DNA from 2 places in the Streptomyces sp. NPDC090088 genome. Region 1 is predicted to be linked to the other one. Evidence: riboswitches for the same ligand, from Rfam matches in the RefSeq annotation. Region 1 holds a riboswitch; the other holds the start of a gene.

Region 1 (7,106 bases):
ATCGCCGCCGCGAGGGCGCACACCATTCCGAAGAGCACGAAAGGACTGTAGGGGAGGGGAGCAAACGGAGACCGGAGCGAAAGTAAGAGCGGGCCCGGAGCCGAACCCCGGACCCGCTCATCACCTTCCCCCGGTGGGTCAGCTGGCGCCGGCCAGCCAGGCGGTGGCGTTGAGGGCGAGGGCCGCGTTGGTGGCGCCGGAGTCGTTCCAGCCGTCGTACAGCGTGTTGCCGGACTGGCCGGTGCCGTCGTCGATCGGGGAGCTGTCGCCCCAGAAGGCGACCCGCCCGCTGCCGTAGGTGGACGTGGCGAAGAAGGCGCCGGTGTTGCCGGAGTAACCGCTGCGGTACACCAGGCCCTTGACGGCCGAGTTGTCGGCGGGCTTGAGGGTGGCGGTGGTCCCGTTGGCGATCAGGCTCTTGGTGACGGTGCCGAAGGAGCCGTGCAGGACGGCGTTGCCGCTGTCGCTGATGGCCTTCGGGTAGCCGGAGCTGATGTTCAGCGAGTCGATGGAGAGGCCGAACGGGTCGTCGCTGTCCACGCTGTTGTTGGTCATCAGGTCGTTGAGGATCTCGACCGCGTCGTAGCCGTCGTTGTTGCGGTCGGCCCCGGTGTGGTCGGAGATCATGAACAGACCGCCGCCTGCCTTCACGAAGTTCATGATCGCCGTCTTCTCGGCGGTCGTGAACTTCGTGTTGGGCTCGGGCAGCACCAGCGCGTCGAACTTGGACAGGTCGGTCGTCGACGAACCGCCGTACGTCAGCGCGCTGGTGGCCGTCTTCAGGCTGTAGTCGCCGGTCTGCTGCAGGGCCACGCCCCACGACGACAGTGCGCCGGTCCAGTCCGTCTCGTCGGACGGGGAGGAGTCCTGGGAGAGCGGGTCGGGCTTGCTGGTCGAGATGATCCAGTCCGCGTTGCCCGCCTCCTCGGCGTGGCCGTCGTCGAACAGGACCCGGTAGGTGGTGGCCGCGTGGGCGGGGGTGGCGGCGCTGGTGGCCTGGACGGCGGCACCGGCCGCGAGCAGGCCGAACACCGCGGCGGCCGTGGTGAGTCTGCTGCGCGAGGCAACGAAGCGGGGCATCTGTCATTCCTCCATCGGTGGGGGGTGCGAGAGGGATGGCGGTGCGGGTACGGCGTCGGTGGTACGCGTCCACGGGGTGGTCTTCGCGCGTAGAGTGGAAGTTGATCGTTCACCCAGGGACAGCTGGACGGTACCCGCGAGGCCCGGAACGCCGACAGGATCTCCCGCCACTTCACATGGTTTTCTTACCTGTACATGACAATCCAGGAGTGGCTCGGTCCGCTCGTCTAAGCTGTCGCCGAACAGCTGGCCGACGATCACACGGGGGAACACGGACATGGCGGACGCACGCCGGCAACTGCGCTCGGGCACGGTCGTCCTCGGCGGGATGGGCCTGCTGGCCGCCGCCCTGACCGCCTGCTCCTCCGACCCCGACAAGCGCTGCGTCGACCGCGACAGCTACACCGCCGCCAAGGGCTACCAGGTCGTCTCCGACAAGAACTGCGGCTCCACCAAGTCCGCCGTCAACGCCGGCTACTACTACGGCGGCAAGAAGAAGAGCGGCTGGGTCAGCGGCGGCTCCTTCACCAAGCCCCGCAGCGGGTCCGGCAGTTCGTCCGGCGGCGGCCACAGCGTCCACCGCGGCGGCTTCGGCGGCGGCCACGGCAGCTCCGGCGGCTGACCGCCGCCATGGAGCGCCGCACCACCGAACCCCGCCCCGACTGGCAGCGGACCGTCGAGGAACAGGGCCTGATCTACCCACTCACCCGCCACTCCGACGGCGTCCTGCGCCCCTACTGGGACGAGAGCGCCTACTACGTCTTCACCCTGCCGGAAGTGGAGGCGCTGGAGGAGGCCGTCGAGGAACTGCACGCGATGTGCCTGACCGCGGCCGGCCACATCGTGGCGAAGGACCGTTTCACCGACCTCGGCATCACCGACCCGCGCGTCGTGGCCGCCGTCACCGAGGCCTGGCACCGCCGCGCCGAACTCCCCTCCCTCTACGGCCGCTTCGACCTCCGCCACGACGGCACGGGCCCTGCGAAACTCCTGGAGTACAACGCCGACACCCCCACCTCCCTGGTGGAGGCGGCCTCGGCCCAGTGGTTCTGGATGGAGGACCGCTTCCCCGGCGCCGACCAGTGGAACAGCCTCCACGAACGCCTGGTCGCCGCCTGGCGGAGACAGTCCCGCCTCCTGCCGCCCGGCGCCCCCCTCCACTTCGCCCACTCCGCCGCCGACGAACTCGGCGAGGACCTGATGACGGTCGCCTACCTCAAGGAGACCGCCGAACAGGCCGGCCTCGACACCGACTGGATCTCCATGGAGGAGATCGGCTGGGACACCCTCTCCGGCCGCTTCGTCGACAACCGCCTCGGCTTCATCCGCAGCCTCTTCAAGCTCTACCCCTGGGAATGGCTCACCACCGACGCCTTCGCCGGCCACGTCCTCGACACCCTGGACAACGGCGGCGGCACCGGCACCACGATGTGGATCGAGCCCGCCTGGAAGATGCTCCTCAGCAACAAGGCCCTCCTCGCGATCCTCTGGGAGCTGTATCCGGGCCACCCGAACCTGCTCCCGGCGTACCTGGACGGCCCGAGGGAACTGGCCACCACGACCGGCTACGTCAGCAAACCCCTGCTCGGCCGCGAGGGCGCCGGCATCCTCGTACACGAACCCGGCCACCCTCCCGTCGTACGCGAAGAGCCGTGCTGCTACCAGCAGTTGGCCCCGCTCCCCGACTTCGACGGCAACCACGTCGTCCTGGGCGCGTGGGTGGTGGGGGAGGAGGCGGCGGGCCTGGGAATCCGCGAGTCACAGGGCCTCGTGACGGACGACTACGCCCGCTTCCTGCCCCACGTGATCCTCTAGCGCCCCGTCAGGGGCGCGGGGAACTGCGCGACCAGCCACGACGGACCGGCACTCGCGATCAAACCTCAGTGGCACCCCATTAGGCGCTCAGCACCTCCCACAACTGCTCAACCCCCCACTCCAGATCCTCCTCCTCGATGGTCAACGGCGGAGCCACCCGCACCGTCGCCCCATGCGTGTCCTTCACCAGCACCCCCCGCTCCAGCAACCGCTCCGACACCACCCGCCCCGACCCCACCCCCGGATCGACGTCCACCCCCGCCCACAGCCCCCGCCCCCGCACGGCCGTCACCCGTCCACTCCCCGCGATCTCCGCCAGCCGCCGGTGCAGCAGATCCCCCAGCTCGGCCGCCCGCTCCTGGAACTCCCCGGTCCGCAGCATCGCGATCACCTCCAGACCCACCGCACAGGCCAGCGGATTCCCCCCGAACGTGGACCCGTGCTCACCGGGCCGGAACACCCCGAGCACCTCGGCGCTCGACACCACCGCCGACACCGGCAGCACCCCGCCCCCCAGCGCCTTCCCGAGCACGTACATGTCCGGTACGACCCCCTCGTGCTCGCACGCGAACGTCCGCCCGGTCCGCCCCAGCCCCGACTGGATCTCGTCGGCGATGAACAGCACGTCCCGCTCCCGGGCCAGCTCCCGCACCGCCCGCAGGTATCCGGCCGGCGGCACGATCACCCCCGACTCGCCCTGGATCGGTTCGAGGAGCACCGCGACCGTGTTGTCGGTCAGCGCGGCCCGCATCGCCGTGAGGTCGCCGTACGGCACGATCTCGAAGCCGGGCGTGTACGGCCCGAAGTCCGCCCGGGCCTCCGGATCGGTCGAGAAGCTGATCACGGTCGTCGTACGGCCGTGGAAGTTCCCGCTCGCCACCACCACCTTCGCCATCTCCGCGAGCACCCCCTTGACCCGGTACCCCCACTTCCGGGCGGTCTTCACGGCGGTCTCCACCGCCTCCACCCCCGTGTTCATCGGCAGCACCATCTCCATCCCGCACAGCTCGGCCAGCTCCGTGCAGAACGCGGCGAACCGGTCGTGGTGGAAGGCCCGGGACGTCAGCGTCACCCGCTCCAGCTGCGCCTTCGCCGCCGCCACCAGGCGCGGGTGGCCGTGCCCGAAGTTCAGCGCCGAGTAGCCGGCCAGGAAGTCCAGGTACCGGCGGCCCTCGACATCCGTCATCCAGGCGCCGTCGGCCGTCGCGATCACCACCGGCAGCGGGTGGTAGTTGTGCGCGCTGTGCGCGTCGGCGGCGGCGATGAGGGCTTCCGTAGTGGTCACGGCGACTCCAGTGAACGCGGCGAGATGATCCCTTTAATACCGTCTGTCCGTGCCCGACTGGTGGACGCCACGGCCCCCGGGCCCGGCGTGCCCGGTAATGTGATCGGCGGGCCGTGACTGGCGCGCTGGGATGGGACCGACCATCAGGGAGCGGCCCGCGTCGTGATCGAGTGCCGTGCGCCTGGGCCGAACCGTGAATGCCGAACGCCATGTCCGGAGGTCCCGAATGTCCGACCAGCCCGCACCCCTGTCCCCCGAGTCCACCGCGTACCGCGCCGCACTCGACGTGATCCGCGCGGTCGAGCCGCGGGTCGCCGACGCCATCGGCCAGGAGGTCGCCGACCAGCGCGAGATGCTCAAGCTGATCGCCTCGGAGAACTACGCCTCCCCGGCGACCCTGCTCGCGATGGGCAACTGGTTCAGCGACAAGTACGCCGAGGGCACCATCGGCCGCCGCTTCTACGCCGGCTGCCGCAACGTCGACACCGTCGAGGGCCTCGCCGCCGAGCACGCCCGCGAGCTGTTCGGCGCGCGGCACGCCTACGTCCAGCCGCACTCCGGCATCGACGCCAACCTGGTCGCCTTCTGGGCCGTCCTCGCCGACCGCGTCGAGGTCCCCTTCCTGACGAAGACCGGCGCCCGCCAGATCAACGACCTCTCCGAGGCCGACTGGGCCGAGCTGCGCCAGGCCTTCGGCAACCAGCGCATGCTCGGCATGTCCCTGGACGCGGGCGGCCACCTCACCCACGGCTTCCGCCCGAACATCTCCGGCAAGATGTTCGACCAGCGTTCCTACGGGACGGACCCCGCCACCGGGCTCATCGACTACGACGCGCTGCGCGCCCAGGCCCGCGAGTTCAAGCCGCTGATCCTCGTCGCCGGCTACTCGGCGTACCCCCGGCTGGTGAACTTCCGGATCATGCGCGAGATCGCCGACGAGGTCGGCGCGACCCTCATGGTCGACATGGCGCACTTCGCGGGCCTGGTCGCCGGCAAGGTCCTGACCGGCGACTTCGACCCGGTCCCGCACGCCCAGATCGTCACGACCACCACGCACAAGTCGCTGCGCGGCCCGCGCGGCGGCATGGTCCTGTGCGACGACTCCCTCAAGGACCAGGTCGACCGCGGCTGCCCGATGGTCCTCGGCGGCCCGCTCCCGCACGTCATGGCCGCCAAGGCCGTCGCCCTGGCCGAGGCCCGGCAGCCCGCCTTCCAGGACTACGCCCAGCGCATCGTCGACAACTCGCGCGCGCTGGCCGAGGGCCTGATGCGCCGGGGCGCCACCCTCGTCACCGGCGGCACCGACAACCACCTCAACCTCATCGACGTCGAGAGCTCCTACGGCCTCACCGGCCGCCAGGCCGAGACTGCCCTCCTCGACTCCGGCATCGTCACCAACCGCAACGCGATCCCCGCCGACCCGAACGGCGCCTGGTACACCTCCGGCATCCGCATCGGCACCCCGGCGCTCACCACCCGTGGCCTGGGCACGGCGGAGATGGACGAGGTGGCGGGCCTCATCGACCGCGTCCTCACCGCCACCGAGCCGGGCACGACGAAGTCCGGCGCCCCCTCCAAGGCCTCCCACGTCCTCGACGAGAAGGTCTCCACGGAGATCGCCCAGCGCGCGACGGACCTGGTGGCGGGCTTCCCGCTGTACCCGGAGATCGACCTCGGCTGATCGACGCCCTCAGGGGCAGCGCCCCTGAAAGGGGCGCGGGGAACTGCGCGAACGGCCCCCACCGGCCCGCAGTCCCCCGCGCTCCGAAACCACCCCCCACCACAGGGCCGATCCCACCCTCACCCTCTGAGAGAATGGTGAGCATGGCCTCTGATCGACCCCGCGTGCTCTCCGGCATCCAGCCCACCGCCGGCTCGTTCCACCTGGGCAACTACCTCGGTGCCGTCCGCCAGTGGGTAGCCCTCCAGGAGTCCCACGACGCCTTCTACATGGTCGTCGACCTGCACGCGATCACGATCCCGCAGGACCCCGCCGACCTGCGTGCCAACACCCGCCTCGCCGCGGCCCAGCTGCTCGCCGCCGGCCTGGACCCGGACCGCTGCACCCTCTTCGTGCAGAGCCACGTCCCCGAGCACGCGCAGCTCGCCTGGGTCATGAACTGCCTCACCGGCTTCGGCGAGGCCAGCCGGATGACCCAGTTCAAGGACAAGTCGGCCAAGCAGGGCGCGGACCGCGCCTCCGTCGGCCTGTTCACGTACCCGGTCCTCCAGGTCGCCGACATCCTGCTCTACCAGGCCCACGAGGTCCCCGTCGGCGAGGACCAGCGCCAGCACATCGAGCTCACCCGTGACCTCGCCGAGCGCTTCAACGGCCGGTTCGGCGCCACCTTCACCATCCCCAAGCCGTACATCCTCAAGGAGACGGCGAAGATCTACGACCTCCAGGACCCGTCGATCAAGATGAGCAAGTCGGCGTCCACGCCGAAGGGCCTCATCAACCTCCTCGACGACCCGAAGGCCACGGCGAAGAAGGTCAAGAGCGCCGTCACCGACACCGACACGGTGATCCGCTACGACGCCGAGCACAAGCCGGGCGTCAGCAACCTCCTCACCATCTACTCCACCCTCACCGGCAAGTCGATCGCCGAGCTGGAGCAGGAGTACGAGGGCAAGATGTACGGCGCGCTCAAGACGGACCTCGCCGACGTCATGGTCGAGTTCGTGACCCCCTTCCGGGAGCGCACCCAGCAGTACCTGGACGATCCGGAGACGCTGGACTCGGTCCTGGCCAAGGGTGCGGAGAAGGCCCGTGCGGTGGCGGCGGAGACCCTCGCCCAGGCCTACGACCGGGTGGGCTTCCTGCCCGCCAAGCACTGAGCGGACCGCCGCGGGCGCCGACGGCGCCGGGCGGAGCGCCGGGGGCGCCCGGGGCGCTCCGGGGAGCGCACGGGAGCGCTGCACATCA
Region 2 (7,106 bases), on a different contig from region 1:
TGCGGCAGCCGCGCGGCGGCGATGCGGCTGCACCGCGCCCGCCGCCGGCTCAGAGCCGAGATCGACCGACTGCGCCCCCCTGCCGCCGAGGCCCTCACCGAGGAACACCGCCATGGCTGACGAACTCGACCTGCTGCGCGCCGCCGACCCGGTGCCCGGCGGCGGCCCCCACTTCGGCGACGGCCCCCTGGACCACACCGCCGAACGCCACCTCGACCGGCTGCTGCACGGCCCCCGCCCCGGACGCCGGACCTGGACACGGCCGCGACCGGTCTGGGGGCTGACCGCGGCCGCCGTGGTGGTCGCCACCGCGCTGACCGTGCTGCTCGGCGGCTCCGGCACCGCGCCCGCGGTCGCCGCACCCCGGCCGCTGACCGTCCGCGCCCACTCCACCCCCGTACCGCTCGCACAGGTCGCGGGACTGGCCGCGGTGGCGGCCCAGGACGGGTCCCCGGCGCTGCGCCAGGGCACCCATGTGCAGTCCTGGAGCCTCGGCATGAGCGACGACGAGCCGCCCGTCACCCTGCCCGAGGAGCGGGTGGTGCGCTGGCGCGCGGACGCCAGTCACACCGAGGTGGTCGTCGCGACCGACCCGGAGCACCCGGGCCGGTCCGTGCTCACCGACGACGGGCTGGTCGAGGACGGCCAGGTGCTCAGCCGGCGCACCTTCCCGCCGATGTGGGGCGACGCCCCGCCGCTGTCGACGCCGCCGCACGACCCGGCGAAGCTGCGCACCTACCTGGCCGAGCTGATCCACACCGACCCCCGCACCACCGCCGGACTGCTCGACGCCACCCAGGAGTTGCTGGACAACTGGACGCTGGGAGCGCGAGAGTCCGCCGCCCTGGCCGAGCTGTTCGCCGACGCCCGGGGGCTGCAGCCGGTCGGCCAGGTCACCGACCGGCTGGGCCGCACCGGGCAGGCGTACGTCTACGACGGGAAGGGCGACGGCGGGCGGCGGATGCTCATCCTGGACCCGGCCACCGGTGCCGTACTCGGCCTGGAGACCACGTTCACCCGGGACGATCCGGAGTACGGGGTGCACGCCGGGGACGTCATGGAGTACCGCGCCTGGATGCGCTGACCGCCCTCAGACCCCTCGGACCCCTCAGGCCCCGAGCTGCCGGGCGGCCGCCGCCACCGTCTGCTCCAGCAGCAGGGCGATGGTCATCGGGCCGACGCCGCCCGGCACCGGCGTGATCAGCGAGGCCCGTTCGACGGCGGTGTCGAAGTCGACGTCACCGACGTTGCCGGCGTTGTAGCCCGCGTCGACGACGACCGCTCCCGGCTTGATGTCCTCGCCCCGGATCAGCCGGGGGCGGCCGACGGCGGCGACCACGATGTCCGCCTCCCGGACGACCGCCGGCAGATCGCGGGTGCGGGAGTGGCAGTAGGTGACGGTCGCGTCCCGGGCGAGCAGGAGCATGCCGGCCGGCTTGCCCAGGATCGCGCTGCGGCCGACGACCACCGCGCGCTTCCCGGCCGGGTCGACGTCGTAGGCGTCGAGCAGGCGCAGGATGCCGCCGGGGGTGCAGGAGACGAAGCCCGGCAGGCCGAAGCTCATCGTCGCGAACGACGCGAAGGTCACGCCGTCCACGTCCTTCTCCGGCGCTATTGCCTCGAACGCGGCCCGCTCGTCGATGTGTTCGCCGACGGGGTGCTGGAGCAGGATGCCGTGCACGGCCGGGTCGGCCGACAACTCCCGCAGGGTGCCGACGAGTTCGGCGGTGGTCGTGGTGGCGGGCAGGGCCACGTGCCGGGAGGCGATACCGGCCTTGCGGCTGCGGTTCTGCTTCATCCGGACGTAGGTGACGGAGGCCGGGTCCTCGCCGACCAGCACGGTCGCCAGACACGGGGTGGCACCCGTGCGCGCGGTGAGGTCGGCGGCCCTCTGGGCGGTCTCCTCGACGATCCGGCGGGCGACGGCGGTGCCGTCCATGAGACGGGCCTGGGTCATGCGGCACACTCCTGAGCTGATTGACCTTGATCGCCCAGGCGCACGGCATCGACAGTGCGGACCGCTCCCCGGTGGTGCTCCACCTCAGCGCCAGTCACGGCCCGCCCCCAGGGTAACCGAGGCGTTCAGCGCTTCCGGTGGCGGTGCGCCGCCCGCAAGGCCGCCAGCAACAGGGGCACCGACGCCCGGGACTGTCTGCGACGGCTGTGTCCGAGACCGGCCCGCGCCGAGAAAGTCCAGGTCACACGGGTGGAGACCTGGACCCTCGCGCCTCTGCTGACTACTCGTCCCATGCCTGGATCATGATCTGTTCGGCGATCTTGCCGTCGCGGAGCGTGATCATCGACTCGGCGAGCACCCGGACGCCGTCCCCGTACTCGCAGGACTCGGTGAAGGCGGCCCGGTCGCCCTGTACGACGCACCGGTCCAGCCGGTGCGTCATGTCGCGGCTGTAGATGTCGTCCAGCATCGCCGCGATGTCCCGGCGGCCGTGCAGGATCTTGGGGTGGCTGGGCTGGGTGTTGCGGTCGACGATGCGGATCTCCGCGTCGTCCGCGTAGAGCGCCAGCAGGGTGTTCCCCGTGTTCCCCTCGATGGCCCGGCGCAGTGTCTCGGTGTCGAACGTGGAGCCGGTCGCGGTGCCCATGGTGACCTCCTGGGAGGACCCGCGACCCGATGCGGAGGGGTCGCGAGAGCCCTCACTCCGAGCGTCCTCCGGCCCGCCGGGCTCGGCAAGCGCAGGCCGGGCGCTCCGCCTGACGGGTGAGGGGGACCGGCTGCCCGTGTCCGGTCCGGCGCCGGGGCCGTTGCTGAAGACATGATCTCAACACGACGTATCGTCGCCGCCGTCGGCCTCGCGGTCGGGGTCACCGGCCTCGCCGCGCCGCTGGCCAACGCGGCCGACGCGAGCGCGCAGCACCCCGTGAAGCTCTCCGCGCTCGGCATGCTCGACTCGCTGGCCCGCACGGACATCCCGGCCGAGTACCAGAACGAGATCCCGAAGGTCTCCGAGCAGGTGCAGGGGCTGAACGGGGTCCAGCGGCTCGGCGAGCTCCACCAGATCACCGATCTGGCCGCGCCGGTGATGGGGCTGGTACCGGGCATCGAAGCCTGATCCCCGCCGCGCACCGAGGGCCGTCCCGTCAGGGGCGGCCCTTCGTCGTACCCCGCGCGCGACGCGGCCCCCCGGCGTCCTCAGGGCGCGGAGGCCAGGAACTGCGTCGCGGCCAGCTCCGCGTACAGCGGGTCCGCCGCCACCAGCTCGCGGTGCGTACCCACCGCACGGACCTGCCCCGCGTCCATGACGACGATCCGGTCCGCCATCGTCACCGTCGACAGCCGGTGCGCGACCACCAGCACGGTGGTCGACCGCGCCACATCGGCGACCGTGTCCCTGAGGGCCGCCTCGTTCACCGCGTCCAGCTGCGAGGTCGCCTCGTCCAGGAGCAGCAGCCGGGGCCGGCGCAGCAACGCCCGGGCGATCGCCACCCGTTGCCGCTCCCCGCCGGACAGCTTGGTCCCGCGGTGCCCGACCAGCGTGTCCAGCCCCTGCGGCAGCCGGGCGACCAGTCCGTCGAGCCGGGTCGTCTTCACCACCCGGGCCACCGCGTCCTCGTCCGCCTCCGGGTTGCCGAGGAGCAGGTTGTCCCGGAGCGAGCCCGAGAGCACGGGCGCGTCCTGCTCGACATAGCCGATGGCCGAGCGCAGCAGGGGCAGGTCCCAGGCGTCCAGCGGGCGGCCGTCGAGGGTGATCGTGCCGGACTCGGGGTCGTAGAACCGCTCGATGAGCGAGAAGACGGTGGTCTTGCCCGCGCCGGACGGGCCGACGAACGCCGTCATGCCGCGCGCCGGTATGTCGAAGCTGACCCCGTGGTGGACGTACGGGAGGTCGTCGGCGTAACGGAAACGTACGTCGGTGAAGACGACCGAGGCCGGTTCGGCGCCCGCGGACGGCAACTCGGCGGGTGCGGCGGCCGGTTCGGCGGGCAGCCGCAGCGCCTCCTGGATCCGGGCGAGCGCGCCGGCGCCGGTCTGGTACTGGGTGACCGCGCCGACCACCTGCTGGATCGGGGACATCAGATAGAAGACGTAGAGCAGGAACGCCACCAGCGTGCCCACGCCGATCGCGCCGGTCGCCACCCGGGCCCCGCCCACCGCGAGCACCGTGATGAACGCCAGCTGCATCGCGAGGCCCGCGGTGTTGCCCGCCGCCGCCGACCACTTGGCGGCCCGCACGCTCTGCCGCCAGGACTCCTCGGCCGCCGCGTGCAGGGCCTGCTCCTCGCGGTGCTCGGCGCCCGAGGCCTTCACCGTGCGCAGCGCGCCGAGGACCCGCTCCAGCGAGGCGCCCATCACCCCGACCGCGTCCTGCGCCCGGCGGCTCGCCCGGTTGATGCGCGGCACGATCGTGCCCAGCACCGTGCCGGCCGCCGCGATCACCGCCAGCGTGACGCCGAGCAGCACCGGATCGACCACGCCCATCATCACCACGGTGGCGACCAGGGTCAGCCCACCGGTGCCGAGCGCGACCAGCGAGTCCGTGGTGACCTCGCGCAGCAGCGTGGTGTCCGAGGTGATCCGCGCCATCAGGTCGCCCGGCTCGGTACGGTCCACGGCGGTGATGCGCAGCCGCAGCAGATACGACGACAGGGTGCGCCGCGCGCCCAGCACCACCGACTCGGCGGTGCGCCGCAGGACGTACGAACCCAGCGCGCCCAGTGCGGCGTTGGTCACCACCAGACCCGCCATCGCCAGCAACTTCCCGGTGATGGACCGGTCGTGGGACAGGTCCTCGATCAACCCCCGGGCCACCAGCGGCAGCAGCAGCCCGGTCGCCCCGGTCACCAGGGAGAGGACGGCACCCGCCAGCAGGGCCCAGCGGTGCGGCCGTACATAGGAGAGGAGCAGCCGGAACGCGGACGGACCGGTCCGCCCTTCCGTCTCTCTCGTCACAAGTGCGTCTGCGGCGGTGGTCACGGTGCTCCTCGTGCGGGCGATGGGCGGCGCACCAAGGCTACGACGGCCGGTCCAGGTCCAGGTCCAGGTCCAGGTCCAGGTCCTGGCTCCGGCTCCGGCTTCGGCGCGCGGTCAGTCGCGGGCGGAGCCCAGGGCGGCGAGGGTCGCGTCGAGATCGGTCGCGCGCGGCCGGTTGTGCGGGAGCTTCGACAGGACCGCGGCCATGCCGCAGGTGTCGGTGAGCGCCGAGAACACCAGACCGCCCGCGACACCGGCCGACAGCAGCAGCCAGGCCGGGTGGAGCTGCCCGAGGCCGAGCCCGGCGAGCACGAGGGCGCCGGCGGTGAGCCGGACCTGGCGCTCCATGGCCCACGTCGTACGGGACGTGCCCTGCGGGCGGTGCAGCGCGTGACCGCGCTCGGCCCAGCCTCGGGTGCCCCCGGTGATCGTGGCCGCCGGGATGCCGTGCTCGGCGAGGACGGTCCGGGCGTTCTCGGCACGGGCACCGGAGGCGCACACGAGGACGAGCTCGCCGTGCGCGGCACGCAGGGCGGGCAGGGCCCGGCGCAGGGCGTCCAGGGGGACGTTGTGGGCGCCGGGGATGTGACCGGAGGCGTACTCGCCCGGGGTGCGGACGTCGACGACGGTCAGCTCCGGGAGCCGGGCGAGGGCGTGGTCGGGGGTGAGGGCCGGGGGAGTGGTGGTCATGGGGGTGCGATCCTTTCGGAGGTGATGAACGACGGGGTTGCCCGAGGGGCGCGGTAAAATACCCCTACGGGTATGGGAGGAGTGGTTGTGGAGCTTCAGTTCGAGGGCGACGAGCTCAAGTCGGTGCTGAACCGGCTGCGCCGGGCGCAGGGGCAGATCTCCGGAGTGATCAAGATGATCGAGGAGGGCCGTGACTGCGAGGACGTGGTCACCCAGCTCGCCGCCGCCTCGCGCGCCCTCGACCGGGCGGGCTTCGCGATCATCGCGACCGGCCTCCAGCAGTGCATCATCGATCCCGCCCGGAACGGGGCGGACGGCGAGACGACCGAGCAGATGAAGGCACGGCTGGAGAAGCTGTTCCTGTCGCTCGCCTAGCGGCCGGCCGACGTCAGAACACGGCGTCGGCCAGCATGAACACGGCCACCGCGAGCAGCGCGCAGGCGAAGAGCCGCTGCAGGGTGCCCGCGGAGAGCCGGGCCGCGAGCCGTTTGCCGTCCCAGGCGCCGAGCACCGCGGCCGCCGCGAACGGGCCCACCGCCGACCAGTCGACCGGCGCCTGCGCACCGGCGCGCGCCGCCAGCGCGGTCAGCGAGTTGATCGTGATGACCAGCAGGCTCGTCCCGATCGCCGCCCGCATCCGCAGACCCACGACGTTCACCAGAGACGGCACGGCGAGAAACCCACCACCCACCCCGAGCACCCCGGTCACCACACCCAGCCCCGCCCCGGCCCCGGCGACCCGCGAGACCCGGACCGGCACCGGGGCGTCGGTGGGTGCGGTGGACCTGGCGGACGTGGTGAGTGTGGTGGCTTCGGCGGACGCGGCGGACGCGGCGGACGCGGCGGGCCGGGCGGGCTCGGCGGCCCCGGCGGCCCCCGCGCCCTCCGTCGGCGGGCGCAGCATCCGCAGTGCCGCCGCGCCGGCGAGGAGTGCGAACGCGCCGGTCAGGAGGGCGGCCGGCAGCAGTCGGGACACCGCTCCGCCGATCGCCGCGGGCACGATCCCGGCCGCGGCGAACACCGCCCCCGCGCGCCAGCGCACGGCGCCCTCGCGGGCGTGGGCGACGAGTGCGGTGGCCGAGGTGAGCGTGACGACGACCAGGCTCGCGGTGGTGGCCGCGGCCGGGGTGAAGCCGAGCAGATAGATCAGCGCGGGGACGGCCAGCACACTGCCGCCACCGCCCAGGGCCCCGAGCGCCAGACCGGTGACGGCCCCGGCGCCCAGCGCCAGCAGGAGCACGCTCATGCGGGGGTGTCCCCGGAGCTCACGGCGAGTCCGGCCGCGCGCCACGCGGTCATCCCGCCGACGATGTCCACCGCGTCCAGGCCCCGCGCCGTCAGCAGCGCCGCCGCCTCCCGCGAGCGCACGCCGGAACGGCAGATCACGACCAGCGGGCGGTCTCCGGCGGCCGGCGGCAGCGGCGCCCCGGCCGCCAGCGCGGACAGTGGGGCGTGCACGGCCTGCGGCGCGTGACCGGCCGCCCAT

Evidence for each region. Region 1 has a riboswitch for ZMP and ZTP ahead of ACIPSJ_RS11025 (glycine hydroxymethyltransferase). Riboswitches for the same ligand answer to the same signal wherever they lie in the genome.
Region 2: another riboswitch for ZMP and ZTP. It lies ahead of ACIPSJ_RS21220 (bifunctional 5,10-methylenetetrahydrofolate dehydrogenase/5,10-methenyltetrahydrofolate cyclohydrolase); the one in region 1 lies ahead of ACIPSJ_RS11025 (glycine hydroxymethyltransferase).

Annotation. Positions count from the first base shown of each region.
Region 1 covers NZ_JBIVDZ010000002.1:505,962-513,067, forward strand. The annotation lists gene ACIPSJ_RS11000 (DMT family transporter) at 1-26, opposite strand, end outside; partial or broken gene ACIPSJ_RS11005 (hydrolase) at 142-1,080, opposite strand; gene ACIPSJ_RS11010 (hypothetical protein) at 1,358-1,702, shown strand; gene ACIPSJ_RS11015 (glutathionylspermidine synthase family protein) at 1,711-2,895, shown strand; gene rocD (ornithine--oxo-acid transaminase) at 2,975-4,180, opposite strand; ZMP/ZTP riboswitch at 4,284-4,374, shown strand; gene ACIPSJ_RS11025 (glycine hydroxymethyltransferase) at 4,407-5,861, shown strand; gene trpS (tryptophan--tRNA ligase) at 6,005-7,018, shown strand.
Region 2 covers NZ_JBIVDZ010000004.1:231,887-238,992, reverse strand. The annotation lists gene ACIPSJ_RS21230 (RNA polymerase sigma factor) at 1-120, shown strand, start outside; gene ACIPSJ_RS21225 (CU044_5270 family protein) at 113-1,084, shown strand; gene ACIPSJ_RS21220 (bifunctional 5,10-methylenetetrahydrofolate dehydrogenase/5,10-methenyltetrahydrofolate cyclohydrolase) at 1,109-1,957, opposite strand; ZMP/ZTP riboswitch at 1,983-2,065, opposite strand; gene ACIPSJ_RS21215 (nuclear transport factor 2 family protein) at 2,238-2,603, opposite strand; gene ACIPSJ_RS21210 (hypothetical protein) at 2,775-3,071, shown strand; gene ACIPSJ_RS21205 (ABC transporter ATP-binding protein) at 3,152-4,933, opposite strand; gene ACIPSJ_RS21200 (rhodanese-like domain-containing protein) at 5,045-5,620, opposite strand; gene ACIPSJ_RS21195 (metal-sensitive transcriptional regulator) at 5,708-5,995, shown strand; gene ACIPSJ_RS21190 (sulfite exporter TauE/SafE family protein) at 6,009-6,866, opposite strand; gene ACIPSJ_RS21185 (rhodanese-like domain-containing protein) at 6,863-7,106, opposite strand, start outside.